DNA from 4 places in the Uliginosibacterium sediminicola genome. Region 3 is predicted to be linked to each of the others. Evidence: predicted binding sites of a transcription regulator. Region 3 holds the regulator's gene; each other region holds the start of a gene.

Region 1 (4,257 bases), on a different contig from region 3:
GTCTTCAAACGCACCGACGTAGTCCGGCGTCGACACATAGACGATCTTGGTCTCGCCAAGCGTCTCGCCATGCTTGCGATGGATGGTCTTGAGATAGCCGTCGACATCGTCACCCTTGGTTTCGGTGAGGCCGGTCGAAGCAATCGCGATGATCGCGGGATTGGCGCGCTTCTTGATGTTGAGCACAGCCTGCTCGATGTTCTCGTAGCCGCCGAGGATGGTGCTCACTTCGTTCATCGCCGTGGTCTGCAGCGGAATCGCTTCCTTGAAGTGACGCACCAGCAGCACCAGGCCGAACGAGGTACAGCCTTGCGAGCCGTGCATCATCGGCATGGTGTTGTCGAGCCCCATGAAGGCGTAACAGGCGCCGAGCGGCTGGCTCATCTTCAGCGGATTGACCGCGCAAGCCTTCTTCGGCTCGATCAGCTTTGCCATGTCGTCACCCCACTCGCTTCCGGCTGCGGCGTGCGCAGCTCGCGTTTGACTTCGATGACCACGCGCAGGAACAGGAAGCTCAGGCTGATGCCCACCAGCACACTGCCTGCAAGATGAGAGAACGGCATGTTCATGGCATCGTCCTCAGGCCGCCACGACTTCCCAGGGCGCGGGCTTGCGCACCTGTTCCCAGATCGGGTTGTAGAGCGCCTTGTCGATCTCGCGCACGAGGTCGACCATGCCCTCGTAACCGGCGTAGGCGTGGTGGCGTTCCTGGTTGATGTCCAGCCAGGGCATCTTGGCCTTGAGCGCGATGAACTGGCTGCGGCCGCCGGAGAGCATGATGTCGGCCTTGGCGTCCTTGAGCATCGCGTACATCTCGCGCGGCGTCATGTCGTCGATCATGTGGGCGTCTTGCCCCATCAATTCCTTGATCTTTTCTTTGTCTTCCTTGGTCGACTTCTTGACGCTGGTGCCGACGATTTCCAGCCCGGCTTCCTGCAGCGCCGCGACCACCGACCAGCTCTTCACGCCGCCGGTGATCAGCAGGACTTTCTTTCCTTCCAGGCGCGGGCGATAGGCGGCGATGCGATCAAAAGCGCGCTTCTCTTCGATGGCGATCAGCGCCTCGGTGCGGTCCTTGAGCTCGGCCGGCGCGCCGCGCTCGATGAGCAGGCGGGCAATTTCGCGCAGGGTCTCGCTCATGTCGCCAATGCCGTAGAACGAGCCCTCGAAGAAGGGAATGTCGTAGCGCTCTTCCATCTTGCGCGCGATGTTGATCATCGACTTGGAGCACACCATCATCGAAGCCTTGGCGCGATGCGAGTAAGCCACTTCCTTGTAACGTCCGTCACCCGAAATGCATGACAGGATGCGGATGCCCAGCGCGTCGAGCAAGGGCTTGATCTGCCACAGCTCGCCGGAGAGGTTGTACTCGCCGATGATGTTGATGTCGTAGGGCGTGGTGTATTCGGGCTCGGCGGTGCCGATGACGTAATCGAGCAGCGCTTCGGCGCCCAGCTTGTTGCCGAGGTTCTTGGGGCCGACGAAGCCGGGGGAGTTCACCGGAATCACCGGCGTGCCGAACTTCTCGGTCGCCTTCTTGCAGACCGCCTCGATGTCGTCACCGATCAGCGCCGTGACGCAGGTCTGATAAACGAAAACAGCCGGCGGGTTGTACTTCTCGACGATTTCCTTGACCGACTTGAACAGACGCTTCTCGCCACCGTAGATGACATCCAGTTCATTGATGTCAGTCGTGAAACCGGTGCGGTAGAGCTGCGAGCCGGACGAGGTGGAATTGCGGTTGTCCCAGGAATTACCCTCGCAGGCAATCGGGCCATGCACGAGGTGGGCGACATCGACGATGGGCTGCAGCGCAACCTTGGCGCCATCAAACGCACAACCACCCGCAGCCGCGCCCGGCGAGAGCTGCTTGGTGCAGCCCTTCTTCTTTTCCTTGGCGCTTTTGTTCTGGTTGTGCTCGCAGGCGGGCTCTTCGAACACATCCTGAATCTTGGCGGAAACTCGAGCATCCATGGCACACCTCTCTGTCGGCTGACATCACCCCTCAGCAGGATTGATGCCAAGCTAAATTTATTATTTCAATCAATCACCTGCAAAATTCGCGTCGATCCGTGCGCATTCGCATGGCGTCTTTGTGACAAGGCTTTGTCGGGTTTGGCCGGCAACTGAAGCGCTGCCGTTTGGATTCGCCGCGCAGCGCGAAGACGACGCGAGACACATCCGGCACAGCGCCGATTTCCGTCGCAATGGGCGCGAGGCGCGAAGACCTTGCCAAGCACAGCCGATTCCGGCCGGATTCGCCGCGAGGCGCGAAGACGACGCGAGACAGTGCACCACGACTGCCGATTTCCGTCGCAATGGGTGCGAGGCGCGAAGACCTTGCTCTGACAGTGCAATTGCACGGCAAGCAAGGTCGACAAAGCATCGCGCCCATTTCGACGAAAATCACTCGACGCCTTCCATCTTGGCGCGGTGGAACATGACTTCTTGCAAACGCCGATTGATCGCCACCGGCGAGAGATCAAGCTCGCGCTTGGCTTCGCTCATCGCGTCGTTAACCATGTGCGCCTCTTCGAGCGTGAATACCAGACGCCCTGCGACGTGTGTGGCACCCGGCACGGCGCGGGCAATGGCCTGACGATTCGGATGCTCGTCGAGCGAGACCAGCTCGCTGGCTTCGGGGCGGCCGTCCAGACAGACTTTGCCGTCGATGACCTCGATCCTGCGGCCGTCACTGGTGGTCCTGATGAAAGTCGTACTCATCTCGTGCTCCTGACAGGGTTGGTGTGGGGCACGTAGCAGATCCCGTGCCGTGCGCTGCCAAGTGGCGTCACGGCGGGCAATTTGCGCGTCATGTCGGGATGCAGCGCGCACCACGATGCGCTGCACTGCGACAAAACAGACATGGCACACGACAAATGCGACGCGATCGCGCGCGCCGTACCACGCAAATCCGCGCAAAGCCCGATGAATCGGCCTTGTCCGGCATGGGAACGGAGCTTGCTCAAGCTGTTTGAGCCCGGAGGTTTCCGCAGCAAGACGGACACGGAGCGCGAACGTCGAACAAGTACGTGCCTTGCAACAGAGAGAAGGGACTGATCATGCAAATCGGTGTGGATAGCCAGCGCGCGGTCGAGAACAAGCGCGTCTTCGTGGTGGACAATGATGATGTGGTCAGTACCGCGCTGCAGTTCATGCTCGCGGACGAGATGGAAACGCATGTGCTGATGAGCGCTGGCGAAGCGCTGGCCAAGGCCGCCGGCACGCCGCCGGAGCTGATCCTGCTCGGCCTCAGCGTGATCGAAGCCGAGGGTGCAGCGGTCGTCACGCAGTTCAAGAACAGCATTGCCGATGTGCGCATCCTGATCGTCTGCTTTGATGCCGACGAGCCCCTGGTCAAGGAAGCGCTGTCGCTCGGCGCCGCCAGTACCCTGCTGCGCCCGCTCAAGCTGGAGAACGTGCGCCGCAAGGTCGATGCGCAGATCGGCCGCCGCGCAGCCCTCGAAATCCCGGTGGTCGTGCGCTGAGCGCGGAACGGGAAGCGCGGCCATGAAACTCACCATCGAACGCCCCTATGCCGAATCGCTGATCGGCGCTTTTACCGAGCTGAGCCCGGTGGGCGAGCAGCTGCTGTTTTCCGACAAGGTGGAAATCCACCTGCAGCAGCTCTCCGGCGCGGCGCTGGATTTTCTCGGCAAGCTCTACGCCGACGCCGGCCCGGCGATGCAGGAGCGCGCTGCGCACCTGGCCACCCTACGCCAGGCACTCGATGCTGAAGGCCCGCGCTTCGGTGCCGATCAGCTCGAAAGCGTGGTGCCGGCGATTGCCCGTTACCTGGCGACAAACGCCATCCGTGGCTGGCTGTTCACCGCCGACATGACTACGCGGCCCCTGCCCTACGTGGTGACGCGTCTGGACTACACGCCGCCCGCCAATGACGAGACCGGCAAGGTCTTCATCGAGCTCAAGGGCAATGCCAAGGGCACGCTGACCACGCGGGTGATGCGCATTTACGCCAGCGACGCGGCGGGCAAGACGGTCGGCGAGATCTTCGCCGCCAAAGGCTACCTGAAGGAAACGCCGGAACTCATCGCCCAGTACGACCGCACCATCGAGCGCTATTTCGACTGGCGCGCGCGCTATGGCGAGCAGTTCTCGGGCAGCGGCACCGGCTTCTACTCGGGCGATCCCAACGCGACCCATCACGATAATGACTGGACGCGCAAGGATGTGATCGTGCTCTCGGCCAGCGGCGGCAGCGCCCGCCTGGTCAATGATGAAAGCATCCTTACCAGC
Region 2 (4,257 bases), on a different contig from region 3:
TCCATCAGCAGGATCTTCGGCTCGATGGCGAAAGCGCGTGCGATGCCGACACGCTGCTTCATGCCGCCGGAGATCTCATGCGGGAACTTGTTCATCGCATGATCCATATGCACCATCGCCAGCGCAGCCTCGGTGCGCTCTTTAAGCTTGGCACGCCCTTCCTTGGCGCCGAAGACGCGCTCGACACCCAGATAGACATTGTCGAAGCAGCTCAGCCAGGGGAGCAAAGAGTGATTCTGGAACACCACGCCACGCTCCGGCCCCGGCCCCGCGATTTCGCGACCATTACAGATCAGCCCGCCCGAGCTCGGCAAGGTCAGACCCGCAATCAGGTTGAGCAAAGTGGATTTACCGCAACCGGAGTGACCGATCAGGGTGATCACCTCACCCTCGCTGATGTCGAGATTGATGTCACGCAGCGCGACGAAGCTGCCGTTCTTGGTGTCGAACTTCATGCCGACGTCTTGTACTTGCACTAATGGCTTCATGGCAGCGCCCTCAGTTGTTTTCGTAAGAGAAGCGTTTGGCAATCTGCAGCAGCAACTGCTCAAGCAGCAAGCCGACGACGCCAATCACGAAAATCGCGATGATGATGTGTTCCACCTTGAGGTTGTTCCACTCATCCCACACCCAGAAGCCGATGCCCACACCGCCGGTCAGCATTTCCGCCGCAACAATCACCAACCAGGCCGTACCAATCGACAAGCGGATGCCCGTCAGCATGTAAGGCAGCACCGCCGGAAAGAGGATCTTGGTGAGGATCTTGTACTCGGAGAGATTGAGCACGCGCGCGACGTTCATGTAGTCGCTCGGAATACGCTGCACACCTTGTGCGGTATTGAGGATCATCGGCCAGATCGAGCAGATGAAGATGGTCCAGGTTGCCGCCGGATCAGCCTTCTTGAAGACCAGCAGACCAATCGGTAACCAGGCCAGCGGCGAGACCGGGCGCAACAGCGAGATGATCGGCTCGAACATCGCGTTGAGAAAGCTGAAACGGCCGATGGCAAAGCCCAGAGGAATACCGACCAGCGCAGCGAAACCGAAACCGATACCGACACGCTTGAGCGAGGACAGGATGTTCCAGCCAATGCCCTGATCGTTGGGGCCATTCACGTAGAAGGGATCAGAAAAGAGTTCAACTGCTGCATGCCAGGTCAGCAAGGGGCTGGGAATGCCGCTGGACTTCATGGCCACCAGGGCCCACAAACCGATCAGCAAACCCAGGCCGATCAGCGGTGGCAATACGCGGCGCAACACATTGAGCAGGCGCGCATTCTTGGCGGGCGGCACAGATGCGGCCGGAGTCGCTGCGGCAGGCGCGGCAGCGGAAGTAGATTGTTCTGTCATAGGGGAAAAGTCAGACATGGTTATGCTGGTCGTCATGATCGGATCGCTCCTGCAGGTCGCTTAGCGTTCAGGCACGAGGAGCCGGCACCCGCAGGCACCCGCCACTCAGACATGCGCCACGCAGCGAGCATCAGCCCGCCGCGTGGTGCGACGGATCAAGCCTTGATCTTGAAGCTGGCGGCGTACTTCTTCGGGTCCTTGCCGTCCCACACCGTGCCATCGATCAGCTTGGAGGTCCGGAAATCAGACTTCGGCACCGGCGCCTTGACGATGGCCGCCGCCTGCTTGTAGAGCGCGGTCTGGTTGATCTGCTTGGCCACACCCAAATAGTCCGGGTCTTCCTTGAGCAGGCCCCAGCGCTTGTGCTGTGTGAGGAACCACATGCCGTCGGAAAGGTAGGGGTAATTGACTGCGCCGTCGTTGTAGAACTTCATGTAGTTCTTCTCCGACCAGCTCTTGCCCAGACCGTTTTCGTACTGACCGATCATTCGGCTGCGAATGACATCCGCATCGGTATTGATATAAGACTTCGCACACACGACGTCTGCCGTCGCGCTGCGATTTGCCGCGCTGGCATCAATCCACATCGAGGCTTCGAGAATGGCGCACATCATGGCACGCGCCGTATTCGGATACTTCTTGACGAATTCTGCCGTGCAACCGAGCACCTTTTCGGGGTGATCGGTCCAGATGTCTTGCGTGGTCACAGACGTGAAGCCGACCTTGTCGATGATGGCCCGCTGCCCCCAGGGCTCGCCCACACAGAAACCGTCCATGTTGCCGACGCGCATATTGGCCACCATCTGCGGCGGCGGCACAACGATATTCTTTACATCGCGGAAGGGATCAATGCCATACGTCGCCAGCCAGTAGTAGAGCCACATGGCATGCGTGCCGGTCGGGAAGGTCTGCGCAAAAGTGTATTCCTTGTCTTTTTTCGCAACCACCTTCGCGAGTGCGGCGCCATCAACTGCGCCCTTTTCTTTCAAGGCGTTGGATAGCGTAATGGCTTGTCCGTTGTTGTTCAGCGACATGAGCACAGCCATGTCTTTCTTCGGACCGCCAATACCCAGATGAACACCATAGATGAGACCGTAAAGCACGTGCGAAGCATGCAACTCGCCATTGACCAGTTTGTCACGCACGGCGGCCCAAGAAGCTTCCTTGCTAGGGATGATCTTGATGCCGTACTTCTTGTCGAAGCCCTTGACGGCCGCCATCACCACCGACGAACAATCCGTCAGCGGAATGAAGCCAATGGTTACTTCTTCAAGCTCCGGCTTGTCGGACCCAGCTGCCCACACACTCCCTGCGGGCAAGCTACCAGCCGCCGCCACTACACCGCTCATCGCTGCTCCTCGCTTGAGAAAATCGCGCCGTCCTGCTGCTTCAAACTTCTCGGTCATTTTAATCTCCGTCGGTGACTCAGAAACTATCGTTCCAAGCGGACAACAAAAAAGGCGTCACGACATGGGAGAGACATTTCAGTCTCCCGATGTCGGACGCCTTTGTCCGCGACGGGCCGCCTTTGGCCCGCACTTGCAGAACAATTAAGCACGCTACGTGCCACCAAACAACAGACTATTTCACATCAAGCACTTAAGCCCGAAAAAGGGATCTCACGTCAATGCTGCGCAAGGTCTCCGGAGCACAATCCGGGGGCACTGCTGCAGTGCCTCGCACCAAAAACGATTTCAGCGTGCGGTCAAACCGTCTTCAACCGAGCAAGAGTTTGGCACTGGCGAGGATCTCCTCTGCCACATCGACTAGGCGCCGGCCACGCTCCATCGCCAGTTTGCGCAGTGCGTGATAAGCCTCGTCTTCCCCCATGCCGCGCGCCTTCATCAGCACGCCCTTGGCACGGTCGATCACCACCCGCTCACTCAGCTTGCGCTGCGCGTCGTCACGCTCGCGACGCAGGGCCATGTATTCGTCAAAGCGCACCGTCGCCACCTTGAGCAAGGCTTCGAGACGCGCCGGCGACAAGCCATCGACGACATAGGACGAGACGCCCGCACGCATCGCCTGACGGATCGCATCGTCACCGCTATCTTCGGAGAACATCAGCACCGGACGCGGAAAGTCCTGGTTCATCACCGCCAGATTTTCCAGCGTGTCGCGACTGGGGGAGTCGGTATTGATCAGCACGACATCGGGCAGGATTTCCTTGATCCGGTCATTGAGCTTGAACGCATCGGAAAGCACCGCCGCCACCATGTGCCCCGAACGCGTCAGGCCCTCACAGATCTCAAGCGCGCGCTCCTGGATTTCATCGATGACCAGCACCTTGAGCATGCATGACCCCTGGGAAGATGAGACAAAACAAGCAGTCAGAACCAATACAGCAAGACACGCGCCACACCGCACGGACGAGTACTGTACAGGGATGCAAGAACTTCAGGACTTGTGCTGAAGAACACGAAACAGAAATTAAAACTACTCGCGTCCGGACCAGACACGAAAAAGGCCACGCGAACGTGGCCTTTTCTTTGAAACTGGTCGGGGTGAGAGGATTCGAACCTCCGGCCTCTACGTCCCGAACGTAGCGCTCTACCAGGCTAAGCTACACCCCGAAATCTACACAGACTAAAACAGCGTACTCATTAATTCTCAGTACTCTCGTGCAACTGCGAAGTCACACAACTTGTTTAGTGCGTCTGCGAAAGCGGAGCATTCTAACACAGAAATTGCGTTGCGCGCAGCTTCTGCTTCACGTTTTGCGTAATCTCTCGTGACAGCCAAGGCATCGGTCGCGCGGATCGCGTCCATCACCTCGGCAAAAGACTCGCGCCCCGTCTCCTCAATCGCACGACGCACTGCGGCAGCCTGCTCAGGCGTGCCATGCTGCATGGCATGGATCAGCGGCAGCGTCGGCTTGCCCTCCGCCAGATCGTCACCCAGATGCTT
Region 3 (4,257 bases):
GCGCTTTGCCGAAAGCTATGTACGGAGCAAGGCGGCGCGTCTGGGCGCTGCACGCATCCGCCGCGAGCTTGAGGAGCGTGGCGTTGCCGGCGAGCAGGTGCGCGCCGCGCTCGATGAAGTGCTCGAGCACGATGAGCTCAGCCGTGCGCGTGGCGTCTGGCAGAAAAAGTTCGGGCAGGTGCCCGGCGATGCAAAGGAGTGGGCCAGACAAGCCCGCTTCCTGCAATCGCGTGGTTTTTCCGCGGACATTGTCCGCACGTTGTTGAGAGATCCTGTTGATGAGTCTGCTGAGGGTTGAGAGCGTACGCAAACGGTACAAATCGCGTACCGTGGTGAAGGACGTGTCCTTCCAGGTCGGCAGCGGCGAGGTGGTAGGCTTGCTGGGTCCCAATGGTGCGGGCAAGACGACTTGCTTCTACACCATCGTCGGCCTGGTCAAGGCCGACGGCGGCCATATCTATCTGGACGCCACCGAAATCACCCATCTGCCCATGCACCGCCGTGCACAGATGGGTTTGTCTTATTTGCCGCAGGAAAACTCGGTTTTCCGCAAGCTCACCGTGGCCGAGAACATCCTCGCCGTGCTGGAGCTGCAAAAGCTCTCGCGCAAGGAGCAGGAGGCGCGCCTCGATTCCCTGCTGCACGAGCTGAACATCGGCCATCTGAAGAACGCCGACTCCATCGCATTGTCCGGCGGCGAGCGGCGGCGGGTGGAGATCGCCCGTGCGCTGGCCTCGCAACCCAAACTGATTCTCCTCGACGAACCCTTTGCCGGCGTGGACCCGATTGCCGTGATCGACATCCAGAAGATCATCGGTTTTCTCAAGGCGCGTGGCATCGGTGTGCTGATTACCGACCACAATGTGCGTGAGACATTGGGGATCTGTGACCACGCCTGGATCATCAATGCCGGCGAGGTGCTGGCCGGTGGCCGGCCGCAGGAAATTGTGCAAAATAACCAGGTGCGCCAGATTTATCTCGGCGAACATTTCCGACTGTAGTTGTTGATACGCACCCGATGAAGCCCTCACTCCAGCTCCGCCTTTCCCAGCAACTCGCGCTGACGCCGCAGCTTCAGCAATCGATCAAGCTGTTGCAGCTCTCCACGCTGGAACTCAATGTCGAGATCGAGCGCATGCTGCTCGAAAACCCCTTGCTTGAACGCGAAGGTGCGGATGAGGAAGGCGGGGACGCGCCGGCGGTGCTCGAAATGCCGACCGCCGAAGCCGTTGCGGCGGCCTTCGAGACCAGCGAGCATCTGGCCAATGGCGATCAGGATTTCGAGCCGGCGACCACGGTCGAAATGCCCGACACCATCACCGAAGCCTATGATTCGGTCTCGGATGACGACATCGGCGAAGCCGCCGAGTGGCGTTCGGAAGCGAGTGGTACGCGCAACAACGATGGTGACGACGACTCCGACTTCCAGGAATTCCAGGCTGCGACCACCTCGCTGCGCGACCATCTGGAAGGCCAGCTTGCGCTGATGCCCCTGCCGGATCGCGACCGCGCCCTGGTCCGCCTGATCATCGAGGCGCTCGAAGAAGACGGCATGCTTCTGCAAGGGCTGGAAGAGCTGCTGCCGCTGATTCCCGAAGAGTGGGAAGTCGAGCTCGAAGAACTGGTCACCGCCTTGCGCCACGTCCAGCACTTCGACCCGGTCGGCATCGGCGCGCGCAGCTTGCAGGAGTGCCTGGCGCTGCAGCTCAAGGCGCGCGAAAAGACGCCGACCCGCGAGTTGGCCATCGACATCGTTGAACAATGTCTTGAACTGCTGGGTGCGCGCGATTTCGTCAAGATCCGCCGCCGCCTGTCCTGTGACGACGACCAGCTGCGTGCCGCGCACGAACTCATCTGTAGCCTCAACCCGCATCCGGGCGCGGCCTTCGCGCCGCTGGACGCGCGCTATATCGTGCCGGATGTGATCGTGCGCAAATTCCGTGGCGCCTGGACCGCTAATCTGAACCCCGAAGCGATGCCGAGGCTCAGGATTCATCGGGTCTATGCCGATATTCTTCAACAGAACCGCGGCATCAACGGATCGCTGTCGACGCAGCTGCAAGAAGCGAAATGGATGATCAAAAACGTTCAGCAACGATTTGACACGATATTGCGCGTGTCACAAGCTATCGTGGAGAGACAAAGGCAATTCTTCGATCACGGCGAGGTCGCCATGCGCCCCTTGACCTTGCGCGAGATTGCCGAAGAGCTGGAACTGCATGAATCGACGGTGTCACGCGTGACGACGCAGAAGTACCTGGCGTCAACGCGCGGGATTTTTGAATTGAAGTATTTTTTCGGCAGTCATGTGTCTACCGACACGGGTGGTGCCTGCTCCGCCACGGCGATTCGCGCGCTGATTCGTCAGATGGTGGCAGGTGAGGACAGCAAAAAACCGCTGTCTGACGCCAAGATTGCTGAAATGTTGGGCCAGCAGGGCATTGTGGTGGCTCGCAGAACGATTGCGAAATACCGTGAGTCGCTCAATATCCCGCCGGTCAGTCAGCGCAAGTCGATCTGAAGGAGCACTTCATGAATCTCAATATCACCGGCCATCATCTCGAATTGACCGAGTCCATTCGCGATTACGTCACAGCCAAGCTGGACAAGGTGATTCGCCACTTTGAGCATGTCACGGCCACCCACGTGATCCTCTCTGTGGACAAGCTCAGGCAGAAAGCGGAAGTGACGGTGCATGTACGTGGCCGCACGATCTTCGTTGAAAGCGTTGACGAAGACCTCTACGCCGCCATCGACAGTGTGACCGACAAGCTTGACCGGCAAGTCGTCAAGCACAAGGAAAAGACCTCCGATCATGGCCGTGAGGCCGTCAAGTACCATCAGCCCGCTGTAGAGAGCTGATTCCCGCGCCCCTCCGCCGCGCGCGGAGGGGCTGCAAACTTTTCCGCGCAGCGGGAAAGATATTCTCGACCAGCCGAAAATCCCAGGCATATAATCTGCGCGTCAAAGCGGCGTCATGCGGGCTTAACAATCGCTCCCAAGGCATGGCGTATCGGGTTTGATCACACTTCGTATTTTTGCGCAGCGCACGTGGCCGACCTCGCCCCATGAATCTGATTTCCAAGATCCTGATCCCGGACAGTGTTGTGCTCGACAGTCCGGTGTCTGACAAAGCCGCTGTGTTCACAGCCGCTGCCCGGATGTTTGAAACGCGCGCCGGCATCGCCGCCAAGCGCGTTGGTGATGCGCTCTTGCAGCGCGAAAAGCTCTGTTCCACTGGCCTCGGCCAGGGTGTTGCGATTCCTCATGGCCGCATCAAGGGACTCAAGGAGCCTCTGGGCGCCTTCGTGCGCATGGCCCAGCCGATTCCCTTTGACGCGCCCGACGGCAAGCCGGTCGGCCTGATCTTCGTCATGCTGGTGCCCGAGCAGGCCAACGAAAGTCATTTGCAGCTGCTCTCCGAACTGGCCACCATGTTCAGCGACCGCGATTTCCGCGAAGCGCTGGCAAGCGCGCCCGATGCAGCCGCACTCCACCAACTCTTTGTGCAATGGGATCCGCATGCGGCGAACCAGCGTCGCCCAGCTGTTTGAGGCCAATCGGGAAGCTCTGCGCCTGCGCCACGTCGCCGGGCGCCTGGATTCCTACATCACCGTCCACGACGATCGCGTGTGGGCGGCCGATCTGGTCGGGCACCTTAATCTGATCCATCCCACACGCCTGCAGGTGATCGGTGAAACCGAGTTCGCCTGGGCACGCAAGCAGGCGCGGGACAGGCTTGAACATCATCTGCTGGCGATCCTCGCCGCGCCGCCGCCGGCCATCATCGTCGCCGACGATTGCGAGGTGCCGGATATCATCCGCCGCAACTGCGAGGACATCGGCGTGCCGGTGCTGGCCTCGCCGCTGGAGTCTGCGCGCGTCATCGAAGTACTGCGCTCTTTCTTGGCGCGGCGCCTGGCCGAGCGCGTGTCCCTGCACGGCGTGTTCATGGATGTGCTGGGGCTGGGCGTGCTGATCACCGGTGACTCGGGCGCTGGCAAGTCGGAGCTGGCGCTGGAGCTGATCTCGCGTGGCCACGGCCTGGTGGCCGATGACGTCGTCGAGATTTCGCGCATTGCCTCGGGTGTGCTCGAAGGGCGTTGCCCGGAAATGCTCAAGGACTTCCTTGAAGTGCGCGGCCTGGGCATTCTCAACATCCGCACGATCTTTGGCGAGACGGCTTGCCGGCGCAAGATGCGTCTGCGCCTCATGGTGCACCTGCAGCGCCGTATGGGGCAGGACGAGCCTTTGCGC
Region 4 (4,257 bases), 280 kb from region 3:
CCACGGATGCCGCCGAGCGGATTCTTGATCTCATGGGCGAGATTGCGGATCAGCTCGCGATTGGCCTGTTGCTGCTCGATCAGCCGCTCTTCACGCGCCACGCGCAGCTGCGCATCAATCGGCCGGAATTCCAGCAGCAAGCGCGCCGGCGACAGATCGACCGGAGTCACCGTGCAATCGAGATGCAATGAGGTGCGATGCACGCGGCGGATCACCACGTTCTGACCGGTATAGCTCCAGTTGTGGGCCAGTGCGCTATCCAGCGCCGCCTTCAAACCCGTGGTATCGCCAAGCAAGGGCAGCAAGGCACGACCCAGCGCTTGCCGGTTACCGACGGCAAACAGATTCTCGGCGGCTGCATTGATGTAGCAGACCGTCAAGGAGTTATCCACCATGATGATGGCGGAGGACAGCAGTTCCAGACCCTGGGTCTTCTCGGAAAAGTGCTGTGAAGGCAGTGGTGCGCTAGGAGGGCTCATATTCCCTGTTGCAGAGCAAGAATTACGCCATCGCGCACCCGAGTGGCGCAAACCTCAGGGCGCGGGCACGCATCAGACGAATCAGAGCACAATCGCGGTGCCCGCATCAGCGGGTATTCCCCAGTTCGGCCTTGAGTTTGTTGATATTGGTCTCGTGCTGCAGCAGCTCTTCACGCAAAGCATTCTGGCGCGCCTGGTATTTGGGCGTCGTACGTTCCTGCGGCGCAGCCTGTTCTATCTCTCGCTGATTCTTGCGCGCCTCGTCCAGCAGGCGCTGCTCAGTGGCCAGCTCCTGCTCGAGTATGCGGCGCCGGTTGCTGTCGCGATCGCGCTGCTGCGCGCCATCCACTCGCGGGAAATCCGCTGGCGAAGAGCCTCCGCCACTTGCTGCGCGCTTGGGTGAGGACAGTGTGGGCGCGCTACCGCCAGAAGGCAGATCGCGCGACAGCAGACTGCAGCCTTTCTGGCCGCGCGGTTTGTCATTCGTATAGGTCACACGGCCCGCCTCGTCGACACACTTATACACGTCGGCGCAGGCCAGACCAGGCAGCAAGGCAAACAGCAAAACAAGCTGGAGACACAGGGATTTCATGGCAAGCGGAGGAATGGGGGCGCAGCCGAGTGTAGGGTGATGCGCGAAAAAAGCAAGCCAAGACCCGCTCTGCGGCAGCCATGAAAAAAGGACGGGTCACCCCGTCCTTTTTTGTCTTGAACCAGCGCCCCGAGGGGCGCGCAGATCAAACCGAGTAGTACATCTCGAATTCGACCGGCGTGGTGGTCATGCGCAGACGATTCACGTCTTCCATCTTCAGATCGATGTAGGACGAGATGAAGTCTTCGCTGAACACACCGCCAACGGTCAGGAAGGCGTGATCCTTCTTCAGGTTGTCCAGCGCTTCTTCCAGGCTGGCGCAAACGGTCGGGATCAGTGCATCTTCTTCCGGCGGCAGGTCGTACAGGTTCTTGTCAGCCGGATCGCCCGGGTGAATCTTGTTCGCCACGCCATCCAGACCGGCCATCATCAGTGCAGCAAAGCACAGATAGGGGTTTGCACCCGGATCCGGGAAGCGGGTTTCGATACGGCGCGCCTTGTCGCTATGCACGAACGGAATACGGATCGAAGCCGAACGATTCTTGGCCGAGTAAGCCAGCTTGACCGGCGCTTCGTAGTGCGGCACGAGGCGCTTGTACGAGTTGGTCAGCGGGTTGGTGATGGCATTCAGCGCCTTGGCGTGCTTAATGATGCCGCCGATGTAGTACAGCGCGAACTCGGACAGGCCGGCATAGCCATTGCCTGCGAACAGGTTCTTGCCATCCTTCCAGATCGACTGGTGAACGTGCATACCGGAACCGTTGTCGCCAACGATGGGCTTGGGCATGAAGGTCGCGGTCTTGCCGTACTGGTGTGCAACGTTGTGCACGATGTACTTAAGCAGCTGGGTTTGGTCAGCGCGGCGCACCAGGGTGTTGAACTTGGTGCCGATTTCGTTCTGACCGGCCGTTGCCACTTCGTGGTGATGCACTTCAACCGGCACGCCAGCGGCTTCGAGCAGCAGCACCATTTGCGCGCGCATGTCGTTGAAGGAATCAACCGGGGGAACCGGGAAGTAACCACCCTTCACCGACGGCCGGTGACCGGTGTTGCCGCCTTCGAACTTCTCGTTCGAGGCCCAGGCACCTTCTTCAGCGTGGATCTTGACGTAGGAGCCGGACATATCGGTCTTCCACTCGACTGCGTCGAAGATGAAGAATTCGGGTTCCGGACCGAAGAAAGCGGTGTCACCAATACCGGAGGACTTCAGGTAAGCCTCGGCGCGGTTGGCGATGGAGCGCGGGTCACGGTCGTAACCCTTGCCGTCGGACGGCTCAACGACGTCACAGGTGAGCACCAGCGTGGTTTCATCGAAGAACGGGTCGATGAAGGCGGTGCTCGGGTCCGGCATCAGCTGCATGTCGGAGGCCTGAATACCCTTCCAGCCAGCGATGGACGAACCATCGAATGCATGCCCTTCAGTGAACTTGTCTTCAGAGAACGCGCTGATGGGCACGCCAACGTGCTGTTCCTTGCCGCGAGTATCGGTGAAGCGGAAATCAACAAACTTGACGTCGTTTTCCTTGATCAGCTTGAGCACGTCTTGAGAGGTCGTCATATACACTCCAAAAAAGAGAATTGAACCAGTTAAGCGGTGAAAACCTGTTTGCCTGTCAGCTTCCGCGCACTGCCGATGCGAAAGCACACCAGAGACAAGAGTCCTTGCTGGTAGCGGGTAATCGGAAAACTGGAAGCATTTAACATGCCACGGGTTCGATTACGCCTTGCTTACAGATCGAGGCGCATTGTGCCACAGACCATGCCCTATCAAAGGGCATCCCGCGCGACATAAGGCCGCACAAAACAGGCGCACCGACACTTTTTGACGCACCAATTCGGAGCATTGCACCGCAGCGGCGCGGCGATTGTCGCCCGCAAGCTGACAGCGCATACTCTCGCCTGCTAGCCAACACCTATCCAGACTCAAGATGAAAGAGATCAGCGACATCCTCAAACTGGCCCACGACCGCGCCAGCCAGCTCAAACTGCCGTATCAGGGCGCCCTCACGCCCAGCGAGGCACATGCCCTGGTGACGCAGAATGCGCAAGCGCGCATCATCGACGTCCGCACCCGTGCCGAGCTGGACTGGGTCGGCCGGATTCCGGGCGCGCTGGAGATCGAGTGGAATTCCTGGCCGGGCAGCCAGCCCAATCCGCTGTTCCTCGAGCAGCTGCGCAAGCAGCACGCCAGCGACGCGCCGGCGCTGTTCATCTGCCGCAGCGGTGCGCGCTCGCACGCTGCCGCCTCGGCCGCGCACGAGGCCGGCTTTGCAGCCTGCTACAACATCCTCGAAGGCTTCGAGGGTGACAAGGACGTCAACGCCCATCGCGGCAATATCGGTGGCTGGCGTCACGCCGGCTTGCCCTGGACCCAGTCCTGAACCGAGGACGCACCCAGCGCCCATCCCAGACACGGGCGGCTGATGGATAATCGCCGCCAACGCGTGCGTGCAGCACGCCCCACGTAGCAGAGCTCAACATGCAAACCGCCACTATTTCCTTTGACCGCTTCAACCAGCTTCAGGATGCCGATGCGCACGAACGCATCCGCGCCGCCAAGGCCGCGCTGGGCAAACGCGTCACCCTGCTGGTGCACCACTACCAGCGCGCCGACGTCTACCAGCATCATGACCTGACCGGCGATTCGCTCAAGCTCTCGCGCCTGGCCTCCGAGTCAGACGCCGAATTCATCGTCTTCTGCGGCGTGCACTTCATGGCTGAAGTCGCCGACATCCTCTCCAAGCCCGAACAGATCGCCATCCTGCCCGACCTGGCGGCAGGCTGTTCGATGGCCGATATGGCCAATCTGGCCAAGGTCGAGCGCAGCTGGCGCGAGCTCAGCGAAGTGCTGGGCAATTGCGATGAGCTGATCACTCCGGTCACCTATATCAATTCGGCCGCCGATCTGAAGGCCTTCTGCGGCCAGCATGGCGGCATCGTCTGCACGTCGAGCAATGCACCGAAAATTCTCGATTGGAGCTTCGCCCAGCGCGAGAAGATCCTGTTCTTCCCGGACCAGCATCTGGGGCGCTGGACCGGCCACCAGATGGGCATCGCGCTTGACGAGATGATCGTCTGGGATCCGGACCTGCCCTTCGGCGGCCACAGCCCGGAAGCGATCCGCAAGGCCAGGATGCTGCTGTGGAAAGGCCACTGCTCGGTGCACCAGATGTTCCAGCCGGCGCA

Evidence for each region. Region 3 encodes sigma-54, which starts transcription at its own class of promoters, with help from an activator protein. Its sites were predicted from a motif close to TGGCACGCTTNCTGCTNA; they were not measured.
Region 1: nifE (nitrogenase iron-molybdenum cofactor biosynthesis protein NifE) is a predicted target of sigma-54. The motif match lies at 2,006-2,023, and genes of this name have one in related genera.
Region 2: ABDB84_RS15640 (CmpA/NrtA family ABC transporter substrate-binding protein) is a predicted target of sigma-54. The motif match lies at 2,902-2,919, and genes of this name have one in related genera.
Region 4: glnA (type I glutamate--ammonia ligase) is a predicted target of sigma-54. The motif match lies at 2,762-2,779, and genes of this name have one in related genera.

Annotation. Positions count from the first base shown of each region.
Region 1 covers NZ_JBDIVE010000010.1:126,625-130,881, reverse strand. Annotated here, with positions in the region: gene nifN (nitrogenase iron-molybdenum cofactor biosynthesis protein NifN) at 1-435, opposite strand, end outside; gene ABDB84_RS16625 (hypothetical protein) at 423-569, opposite strand; gene nifE (nitrogenase iron-molybdenum cofactor biosynthesis protein NifE) at 580-1,974, opposite strand; gene ABDB84_RS16615 (hypothetical protein) at 2,407-2,724, opposite strand; gene ABDB84_RS16610 (response regulator) at 3,063-3,488, shown strand; gene ABDB84_RS16605 (AAA family ATPase) at 3,511-4,257, shown strand, end outside.
Region 2 covers NZ_JBDIVE010000009.1:128,737-132,993, reverse strand. Annotated here, with positions in the region: gene ABDB84_RS15650 (ABC transporter ATP-binding protein) at 1-488, opposite strand, end outside; gene ntrB (nitrate ABC transporter permease) at 499-1,386, opposite strand; gene ABDB84_RS15640 (CmpA/NrtA family ABC transporter substrate-binding protein) at 1,506-2,756, opposite strand; gene ABDB84_RS15635 (ANTAR domain-containing response regulator) at 3,067-3,645, opposite strand; tRNA gene ABDB84_RS15630 (tRNA-Pro) at 3,847-3,923, opposite strand; gene ABDB84_RS15625 (polyprenyl synthetase family protein) at 3,961-4,257, opposite strand, start outside.
Region 3 covers NZ_JBDIVE010000001.1:432,562-436,818, reverse strand. Annotated here, with positions in the region: gene recX (recombination regulator RecX) at 1-298, shown strand, start outside; gene lptB (LPS export ABC transporter ATP-binding protein) at 279-1,001, shown strand; gene ABDB84_RS02060 (RNA polymerase factor sigma-54) at 1,019-2,521, shown strand; gene hpf (ribosome hibernation-promoting factor, HPF/YfiA family) at 2,533-2,862, shown strand; gene ABDB84_RS02050 (PTS sugar transporter subunit IIA) at 3,069-3,554, shown strand; gene hprK (HPr(Ser) kinase/phosphatase) at 3,523-4,257, shown strand, end outside.
Region 4 covers NZ_JBDIVE010000001.1:150,687-154,943, forward strand. Annotated here, with positions in the region: gene glnL (nitrogen regulation protein NR(II)) at 1-479, opposite strand, end outside; gene ABDB84_RS00750 (DUF4124 domain-containing protein) at 586-1,071, opposite strand; gene glnA (type I glutamate--ammonia ligase) at 1,217-2,629, opposite strand; gene ABDB84_RS00760 (rhodanese-like domain-containing protein) at 3,000-3,452, shown strand; gene nadA (quinolinate synthase NadA) at 3,551-4,257, shown strand, end outside.